DNA from 3 places in the Streptomyces sp. NBC_00075 genome. Region 2 is predicted to be linked to each of the others. Evidence: riboswitches for the same ligand, from Rfam matches in the RefSeq annotation. Region 2 holds a riboswitch; each other region holds the start of a gene.
The links. Region 2 has a riboswitch for cyclic di-AMP ahead of OG787_RS10695 (M23 family metallopeptidase). Riboswitches for the same ligand answer to the same signal wherever they lie in the genome.
Positions count from the first base shown of each region.

Region 1: linked by a shared signal. The riboswitch ahead of OG787_RS18410 (transglycosylase SLT domain-containing protein) and the one ahead of OG787_RS10695 (M23 family metallopeptidase) in region 2 are both predicted to bind cyclic di-AMP.
Region 3: linked by a shared signal. The riboswitch ahead of OG787_RS42930 (C40 family peptidase) and the one ahead of OG787_RS10695 (M23 family metallopeptidase) in region 2 are both predicted to bind cyclic di-AMP.

Region 1 is NZ_CP108243.1:4,287,333-4,290,629, forward strand. It holds gene OG787_RS18405 (polyprenyl synthetase family protein) at 1-734, opposite strand, end outside; cyclic di-AMP (ydaO/yuaA leader) riboswitch at 1,375-1,541, shown strand; gene OG787_RS18410 (transglycosylase SLT domain-containing protein) at 1,545-2,042, shown strand; gene OG787_RS18415 (HAD family hydrolase) at 2,055-2,912, opposite strand; gene OG787_RS18420 (FAD-dependent oxidoreductase) at 3,081-3,297, opposite strand, start outside.
Region 2 is NZ_CP108243.1:2,520,006-2,523,302, forward strand. It holds gene OG787_RS10690 (GntR family transcriptional regulator) at 113-808, opposite strand; gene OG787_RS10695 (M23 family metallopeptidase) at 997-1,791, opposite strand; cyclic di-AMP (ydaO/yuaA leader) riboswitch at 1,805-1,972, opposite strand; gene OG787_RS10700 (M16 family metallopeptidase) at 2,188-3,297, opposite strand, start outside.
Region 3 is NZ_CP108243.1:9,804,588-9,807,884, reverse strand. It holds gene OG787_RS42940 (ATP-dependent Clp protease proteolytic subunit) at 82-726, shown strand; gene OG787_RS42935 (hypothetical protein) at 734-1,042, shown strand; cyclic di-AMP (ydaO/yuaA leader) riboswitch at 1,393-1,604, shown strand; gene OG787_RS42930 (C40 family peptidase) at 1,608-2,081, shown strand; gene OG787_RS42925 (LysE family translocator) at 2,151-2,771, opposite strand; gene OG787_RS42920 (LysR family transcriptional regulator) at 2,881-3,297, shown strand, end outside.

The DNA.
Region 1 (3,297 bases), 1.8 Mb from region 2:
GGAATGCCCTCCCGCAGATCCGTCCCGGGCGTCTTCCCGGACTCGTGGGAGTCGGACGCGATGTCCAGCACGTCGTCCGCGAGCTGGAAGGCGACCCCGAGCCGCTCCCCGTACTGGGTGAGCACGTCCACGACACTGTCGTCGGCGCCGGACATCATCGCCCCGAACCGGCAGGCCACGGCCACCAGCGACCCGGTCTTCCCGCCCAGTACGTCCAGGTAGTGCTCGACCGGGTCCCGCCCGTCGGACGGCCCCGCCGTCTCCAGGATCTGCCCGGTCACCAGCCGCTCGAACGCCTCCGCCTGCACCCGCACCGCCTCGGGCCCGAGGTCGGCGAGGATGTGCGAGGCGCGCGCGAAGAGAAAGTCGCCGGTCAGGACCGCGACGGAGTTCCCCCAGCGCGTGTTGGCGCTGGGCACCCCGCGCCGCACCTCGGCCTCGTCCATGACGTCGTCGTGGTACAGCGTCGCGAGGTGGGTCAGCTCCACCACCACCGCCGACGGCACGATCCCCGGCGCGTACCGGTCCCCGAACTGCGAGGCGAGCATCACGAGCAACGGCCGGAACCGCTTCCCGCCGGCCCGTACGAGGTGCTGCGCGGCCTCCGTGATGAAGGGCACCTCGCTCTTGGTGGCTTCGAGCAACCCTTCCTCGACAGCCGCCAATCCGGCCTGGACATCGGCTTCGAGAGCCTGGTCCCGCACGCTCAGCCCGAACGGCCCGACGACGGTCACGAGGGATCTCCTGTCTGCTGGTGTCTACTGGCGGTCACACGGTGTGCCGATAGGTCGCTGCCATCACTCAAGTCAGCGTATCCGGTCACGTTTCGATCACCACGAGCGCCCGCCCGTCCAGGCCAGGCGGTATCGGATCACGACCGGAATGTTTTTGATCAGCCCATAAGTATGGACATTCATAAACATCCCGCGCCCCACCCGTCACACCAGTGATCGCACCCGCGCATACGCCACCACCTCCCCGACGGCACCCGCCGTACCCGTCGCTACGACAACGACGCGCATCGCACGAGAGGTTCCACCCTCCCGGCAGACACGCCCACAAGAAGCCTAAAAACCCTAAAAACCCCTATTCACCCCACTCGCCTCGCTCAGGCCACAACTACCCCCACCCCGTGATTCAAGTCACTCCAAATTCCAGCCCCCGCCACCCTCTCCCCCGCAAACTCCCCGTTCGCAAAAGGCAAGTTACTTCCCACCCACTCCACACCTCCGCCCGTTTTGTCCCCAACGGGCGCCCCAAATGACCAAGTCCTGCGTTTCCGCCCCTTGTTCCACCCGTGTGCTCTCGCATACGTTCTCGCCACGCCGGGCGGATCGCCGAATCCTGCCACCGCCCGCAGAGCACCATCCCACCCACCCACACGTGACTCACGCAGGCAGGAGCGGGGGACCCAGGTAAGCCGCCGGTCCGGGCACGACGCCGGAGCGGCTAGGGGTGAAGTCGCGCGCCGACACAGGCGCCCGGCCGGGCATCTCCCGCCCAAACCCGACAGCTCACCTCGTAGGCGTCGGAGAGGACTCACCATGCCCGCACGAGGTCAGCACCAGCGCGCGAGAACCACCCGCCGCCCGCTCACGCTCCCGCGCACACTCGCCATCACCGGAACGGCCGCCGTAGCCCTGGCCTTTCCCTTCCTGACCGCGACAACGGCATCAGCCGCACCGTCGTCCGCCGTGTCCGTGTCGTCGGCGACGAACTACGCGAACAACCTGGACGGCTGGATCCGCGAATCGCTCGACATCATGGCGCAGAACGGAATCCCGGGAACGTACAACGGCATCTACCGCAACATCATCCGCGAGTCGTCGGGCAACCCGAACGCCATCAACCTCTGGGACTCGAACGCGGCAGCCGGCACCCCCTCCAAGGGCCTCCTCCAGGTCATCGACCCGACCTTCGCCGCCTACCACGTCGCCGGCACCTCGTACGACCCCTACGACCCGATCGCGAACATCACAGCGGCCTGCAACTACGCGGCTGCGCGATACGGCTCGATAGACAACGTGTACGGCGCCTACTAGGCCGGCCCGCCCTCACCGCCACGCCCCGTCCGCGCTCCAGTTCCCGTCCCCGTCCCCGGTTCCGGCTCCGAACAGCCGCTCCAGCACGACCGCGATCCCGTCGTCCTCGTTCGAGAGGGTGACCTCGTCCGCCACCGCCTTGAGTTCGGGATGGGCGTTGGCCATGGCCACCCCATGGGCCGCCCAGTCGAACATGGGGATGTCATTGGGCATGTCGCCGAAGGCGATGGTGGCGGACGAGGCCAGCCCGAGGTACTCGGCGGCGAGCGCGAGCCCCGTCGCCTTGGTGATGCCGCATGGCTGGAGTTCGACGGTGCCGGGCCCCGACATGGTGACGGTCGCGAGCGAACCGACCGCTCCACGCGCCGCCGACGCCAACTCGTCGTCGGACAGGGACGGGTGACGCAGCAGCACCTTGCTGATGGGCGCGGCCCACAGGTCGTCCCGGTGCGGCACCCGTACGGCGGGCAGCGTCGGGTGCGGCATCAGATACCCGGGTTCGATGAGCGTCAGCCCGTCGACACCGTCCTGGTCCACGGCGGCGTACACCTGCCCGACCTCCGCCTCGATCTTGCCGAGCGCGGTCTCCGCCAGCTCCTGGTCCAGGGTCACCGACCAGAGCAGACGGTCCGCGCCGGCGTCGTACAACTGCGCGCCCTGTCCGCACACCGCGAGCCCCCCGGCCCCGAGGTCGTCGAGCAGCGGCCGGACTCTCGGCGCAGGCCGTCCCGTCACCACCAGATGCCGGGCGCCGGCGGCCGTGGCACGCGCCAACGCGGTCCGCGACCGGTCGGAGAGCGTGTCATCGGCACGCAGGAGCGTTCCGTCCAGGTCCGTGGCGATAAGTGCGTATGAGGTGGGAGCGGCCATGATCCAGAGAATACGGATCGTTCGGCACATCGGTCTCCGCCCGAACCGGACGACGTTCGGCATCCCGGCAGCAACAGCCTCCCAGCCTGCCCCAACTCCCGCCCCGGGAAGGCCCGAACGGCATGAGATCGCGGTCCGCCGCCGTTGTCGCCCGCCCCCGTCCGCGCCCTATCCGTGCGCGGCCGCCAGATGCCCCACCAGCCTCGGTGACGCGAACTCCGTACCGCACACGAACCGCATCACCGGCCCGTACGAAGCTGCCGCCGGCAACCCCGTGAAGTACAGCCCCGGTACGGAGGAGACATACCCGGCACCGAGCCTCGGCGTGCCCCGGCTCACCGCCAGCTCCGTACGCAGTTCGTGACCGAGGAAGTCCATCGCGGCG
Region 2 (3,297 bases):
GCACACGTGAAGGGCTCACCCGGAATTCCGGGTGAGCCCTTCACGTTTATCGTTTATGGGCAGCAGAAATAATCCCCCGCGAATTCCACCCTCTTTGTATACGGCGCCCGTGTTAATGACGCAGGCCCGTCATGTTTACGGGATGTTGCGAAGTCCTCACACGCTCCGGGCGGTCTCCGCCGCCCGGAAAGCGCAGCCGGTGCGCGCCGGTCGCCCGCTCGGTGTGCAGCGCCGTGACGGCTCGCGCCCGCTCACTGTCGCCGCGCGCCACGGCGTCCACGATCGCCCCGTGCTCGGTCCAGGACTCGACGGGATTGGCCGGGGCCTCCACCGCGTACATCCAGGCGATCTTGTGCCGGAGCTGGGTGAGCGTCGAGGTCAGGGCGTGGCTTCCGGAGGCCTGGGCGAGCGTCTCGTGGAACCAGCCGCCCAGGGAGCGCAGATCCTCGCTGTTGCCCCTCCTGGCCCGCTCCTGCCCCAGCCTGACCAGGCCGCGCAGCACTTTCAGATGGGCCTCGGTGCGTCGCTGGGCGGCCCGGGAGGCACCCAGCGGCTCCAGGAGCATGCGCATCTCCAGCAGGTCGGAGGCCTCCTGCTCGGTCGGTTCCGCGACGCACGCGCCCGCGTGCCGCCGGGTGACCACGAAGCCCTCGGCCTCCAGGGTGCGCAGGGCCTCGCGGACGGGGACGCGCGAGACGCCGTACCGGCGCGCGAGCAGTTCCTCGGTGAGCCGGCTGCCGCGCTCGTAGACACCGGCGACGATGTCGTCCCGGATCGCCGTGCATACCGAGTGCGCCGGAATACGCATGTCCGACCTCCGCTTTAATCCCCGTGAAACGTCGACGATTGACGTGTGTTCAGTGACTCTATTGCAGAGAACCGGAATTTCCGACGGCAGGCCGGAATCCGGGGATATTTTTTGGACACAGGGCCGTCGGAAACGCCGAAAGCCCCGGCTCGGGGAGCCGGGGCCACGACAAGAGATGCGCGTGGTTGTCAGACGTTCACACCGTGCGAGCGGAGGTAGGCGACGGGGTCCATGTCCGAGCCGTACTCCGCGGTCGTGCGGGCCTCGAAGTGGAGGTGCGCACCGGTGACGTTGCCGGTGGCCCCGGAGAGACCTATCTGCTGCCCCGGGGTGACCGTCTGGCCGACGGACACGTTGATGGACGACAGATGACCGTACTGAGTGTACGTACCATCAATCATCTTGATCACGATGTTGTTGCCGTAGGAGCCGCCCCAGCCCGCCTCGACGACCGTGCCGGAGCCCACCGCGTGGACGGTGGTGCCGGACGAGGCGTGGAAGTCGATGCCGGTGTGGCTGCCGGAGGACCAGACGGCGCCGCCCGCCTTGTAGCCGGTGGAGATGTACGAGCCGGAGATCGGGGCGACGAAGGTGTTGAGGCGCTTGCGCTCGGCCTCGCGGGCGGCGCGGGCCTCCGCCTCGCGTGCCTCCTTGGCCCGCTCCTCCGCCTCCTTCTTCGCGGCGGCCAGGGCGCGTTTCTCGGCTGCGACGGCCCGCTTCTCGGCGGCGGCCTTCTCGGCGGCCTGCTCCTGGGCGGCGGCCTGCGCGTCGATCTTGTCGGCGAGCGTCTCGCCGATGGAGATCACCGGAGTGAGGCCGGTCTGCTCGACCGTGGACTCTGCGGCGAGCGCCGGGGCGGCGAGGCTGCCGACGGCGCCGGTGGTGGCGAGGGCCGCGACGCCTGCCGCGCGGACGGTGGTACGGGTGACGAGGCTGGGGCGGCGGGGACGACGGTGCTTCCCGGTGGCGCGGGTGAACGCCATGTAGTGGCTGGTCCTTTCCTTCCTTCTCGCCTACCGGGTTAGCTGACGGGTTCGGAGCAGGAAGGTCTCCTACGGACCCCCTCGCTGGGCGCGCGGGCGTCCGATTCACCCCAGGGACTGCACAGTGTGGGTCCCCGGCTCCCCTGGCTCGCGCCATGTGGGGACTCGGCGATGACTGTCCGGGTGCCGCGGCTGCGGCGTGGTGCGTGACGGACAGCCGGACCGACGCTAAGCCGCGTAACTTTCAATCAACAAACCGATCACGGGTTTTGTAGCGCATGCCACAGGGCAGACGGTCAACCTCTCCATCAATACGGGCAACTTGCCCATCAATATGGACAAGAGGGGCCCGGTGACGCTTCCGTCACCGGGCCCCTGTCGTGCATCGCGGTGCCGCTACTCGGCGGAAACGACGCTCACTTCGCCGATGCCGAGGGCCCTGACGGGCTCCTCGATCGTCGCCGCGTCACCGACGAGGACCGTCACCAGCCGGTCCACCGGGAAGGCGTTCACGGCCGCCGCGGTGGCCTCCACGGTGCCGGTGGCGGCGAGCTGCCGGTACAGCGTGGCCTGGTAGTCGTCGGGCAGGTGCTGCTCGACCTGGTCGGCCAGCGTGCTCGCCACGGCCGCCGCCGTCTCGTACTTGAGCGGGGCGACGCCCACCAGGTTCTGCACCGCGACATCGCGCTCGGCGTCGGTGAGCCCCTCGGCCGCGAGCGTGCGCAGCACCTTCCAGAGGTCCTCCAGGGCGGGACCGGTGTTCGGCGTGTCGACGGAGCCGCTGATGGCGAGCAGCGCGGCGCCCGTGCCGTCCGGGGCCGAGCGCAGGACCTGGCCGAACGCCCGCACACCGTAGGTGTAGCCCTTCTCCTCGCGCAGGACGCGGTCCAGGCGGGAGGTGAGGGTGCCGCCGAGGCAGTACGTGCCGAGGACCTGGGCGGCCCAGACACGGTCGTGCCGGTCGGCGCCGATGCGGCCGATGAGCAGCTGGGTCTGCACGGCGCCCGGGCGGTCCACGATCACGACGCGGCCGGTGTCGTCGGCGGTCACCGGCGGCACGGGCCGCGGCTGGGCCGTCGAACCGGTCCACGCCCCCAGGGTCTCGCCGAGCAGCGCGTCCAGGTCGACGCCGGTGAGGTCGCCGACGACCACGGCGGTGGCCGTGGCGGGGCGGACGTGCCTCTCGTAGAAGGCGCGTACGGCCGCGGAGTCGATCTTCGCGACCGTCTCCTCGGTGCCCTGGCGCGGCCGGGACATGCGCGAGGTCTCCGGGAACAGCTCCTTGTAGAGCTGCTTGGCGGAGCGGCGGGCCGGGTTGGCCGTCTCGTGCGGGATCTCGTCGAGCCGGTTGCGCACCAGCCTCTCGATCTCGCTGTCCGCGAACGCGGGTGCCCGGAGGGCGTCGGCCAGCAGACCGAGCGCCTTGGGGAGCCGTGACACGGGGACTTCGAGGCTGAGGCGGACGCAGGGGTGGTCGGCGTGCGCGTCGAGGGTGGCGCCGCAGCG
Region 3 (3,297 bases), 7.3 Mb from region 2:
CGAAAAGCTCATGTGCCCTCTCGCGTCGATCTCTGTACGTCCTGTACATTTCTTACGGAAGCCATCGAGGAGGCGCGTCCCATGAACGACACCGACGAACCGTCAGCCCGCTATGTCCTGCCCGAGTTCACCGAACGCACCAGTGCCGGGCACCGGACGATGGATCCGTACTCGAAGCTGCTGGAGGAGCGGATCGTCTTTCTGGGGACGCCCGTCGACGACACCTCGGCCAACGACGTGATGGCGCAGTTCATGCATCTCGAATATCTGGCGCCCGACCGGGACATCTCGCTGTACATCAACTCCCCCGGCGGCTCGTTCAGCGCGATGACGGCGATCTACGACACGATGCAGTTCGTCACCTGCGACATCGAGACGATCTGTCTGGGGCAGGCGGCCTCCGCGGCGGCCGTGCTGCTGGCCGCGGGTACGCCGGGCAAGCGCAGCGCGCTGCCGGGGGCCCGGGTGCTGATCCACCAGCCCTCGCTGTCCGGGCCGATCCAGGGACAGGTGAGCGATCTGGCCATTCAGGCACAGGAGATGGGCCGGATCCGTACCCTGCTGGAGGAACTGCTCGTACGGCACACCGGACAGAGCCCGGAGCAGGTCGCCGCGGACATCGAGCGGGACAAGATCCTCGACGCGCAGGCCGCCCTGGAGTACGGGCTGGTGGACCGCGTCGTGCCCAGCCGCAGGTCCTCGGACCCCGCCCCCGGCACGAGGTGAGCCACCGATGCTTCCGCCCGAACTGCCTCCGCTGCCCGCCCTGACGCGCGCGGAGGGCGAGTTGATCGACCGTTACCTCGAAGTGGCCGATCTGCTCGGCCGTATCAACCCCGCCTATCACGGCGACACGTACCGCGGACTGCGGGCCGCGCAGGCTCTGGTCGCCAAGGCGGTGGCGCTGCGGGACGCGCTGGAGTTGATGCATCAGCGTGGCGAAGCGGAGGTGCATGCCCATACGCTGGCGCGTGCGCTGCGCGTTCTCGACGGGGAGCGCCGAACGGCGCGTGTCACCGTTCCGCGTGAGCCCGCCAGTTGACCCACCCGGTCGGCGGACCCGTATCGGGCGGGCCCGTCCCTCCCGGCGACGGACTGTCCGGAACGAGCCGGGGAGTGACTGGAAGTCATCCCCCGTTCGGCGTAGCGACATGTCCCCCGGTCGGCCCGTTCGGCTTGCGCGACGCGCGTAGTTGACAGCCGGAACCGCGATGTTTCCGTGCTGGTCCGGGGGTGCGCGACCCTCGCCCAATTGGCCCGAGGGTACGGGTGTCCACCCGAATGGGTCACGGGTGAGTAACGCCACAAAGCCCTGATTCCATTGGGATTTTCCTACTTCCATGAGCCAAGATCCCTTCCTGACGACAAGCCCCCGCCACAACGGTGGGGCGATCCGGGTGGACGCCGAGTCCTGCCGCCTCCCGGATGACCGGTCGACAGATGTGCATCGGCAGGAGTGGAGGACCCAGGCACGACGGGTCGCCGGGACGGTCACGCCATGACCGGGCCGAGCAGCCCTTGGGGTGAAGCCGCGTCAGCGGCCGGGCAACTTCGCCAGCCCGAATCCGACAGGTCATCCTTCACAGGCGGCTGACGAAGGGTTGCGCATGTCTGCGCTCAATCGTGTTCCGTCGATGATGTCCCGAGCCGGTACGGCCTCGGCCCTCACCCTCGCCGCCGTGGGCGGCACCCTGGTGATACCGGGAGTCGCGACCGAAGCCGCGGCAATCGCGCCGTCGACGAAGGCACTTCAGATCGCGGCCTCCAAGAAGGGCTCTCCGTACAAGTACGGCGCCACGGGACCGAACAGGTTCGACTGCTCAGGGTTCACGCTGTACTCGTACAAGAAGGCGGGCAAGAAGCTGCCTCGTACGGCGGCGGCCCAGTACAACAAGACCAAGCACATCTCCGCCAAGAGCCGCCGCGGCGGGGACCTGGTCTTCTTCCACTCGGGCTCGAACGTCTACCACGTGGGCATCTACGCCGGGAAGGGAAAGATCTGGCACTCCCCGAAGACCGGGGATGTCGTGAAGCTCCAGAAGATCTGGACGAAGAGCGTCTGGTACGGCCGGGTCAGCTGACCTCCCCGGGGCGGTACGGCGGTTTCCGGAGCCGCCGTCCCGCCCCGGGACCCGTAGCCCGTCAGCCCGTCACAGCGACAGCAGCGGCTCCAGCAGGAGCAGCGCCCCGAGGACCGTCAGCGCGGTGCCGGTGACCGCCTCGACGGCCCGGGCGGCCCGTGGCCGGCGCAACCACCGCCCCAGCCGGTCCACCAGAATTGCCACCGCCGGGAACCACACCAGGGCCAGCGCCACGATGATCAGCGCGAGCAGCAGTGTCCTGGGCAGGGCGGGAGCGCCCGCCGGCACGAACTGCGGCAGCAGACTCAGGAACGTGATGGGCGCCTTGGGATTGAGCGCGTTGGTGACGAAGCCCTGACGCATCGGCCGTACGGCGGCCCGCGCCTCGTCGGCCACCTCGGCCCGGCGCCCGCGCAGCGACCACAGGGTTCGCGCGCCGAGATACAACACATAGGCTCCGCCCAGCAGTTGCAGCGCGCGGAAGAGCGCGGGCACCGCCGTGAGCACGGCGGCGACACCGGCGACGGCCAGCGCGGTGTGCAGGAGCAGCCCGCCGGTGATCCCCAGCGCACACGCGACCCCGGCCCGCCGGGAGACGAGGGCGTTGCGCACGACGACGGTGAAATCTGCGCCCGGCATGGCGACCATGCCCGCGGCGACCCCGGTGAAGGCGATGAGCTGTGCGTCCATGGCGTCCAGCGTGCCCCGGCCCGGCCTTCAGCAGGTATGTCGAATATCCTGGGTCTGCCTTAAGCAGGTGTTAAGCCTTGGCCATCGCCTCCGTCCCTGGAGCCGCAGGATGTACGACCCCACACGCCTCGCCGCTCTCGTGGCGGTCGCCGAGGCCGGGTCCATCACCCGCGCCGCCGAGCGCCTCGGCTACTCCCCGCCCGCGCTCTCGCAGCAACTCGCCAAGCTGGAACGGGAGACGGGCACCGCGCTGCTCGTACGGCATCACCGGGGAGCCAGGCTCACACCGGCGGGCGAGCTGCTGGTGGCACGGGCCCGCCGGGTACTGGACGAGCTGGACCGCGCCCGGCACGAACTGTCACAACTCACCGGGCTGTCGGGCGGCACGCTCCGTCTCGGCACCTTCCAGACGGCCGGGATCCAGCTGCTGCCACCAGTCCTGAGCGCGTTCCGCCGGGCCCATCCGGACGTACGGCTGTCGGTCGCGGACTACGAACCGCCGGCCGGGGTGGCCGCCGTAGCCGCC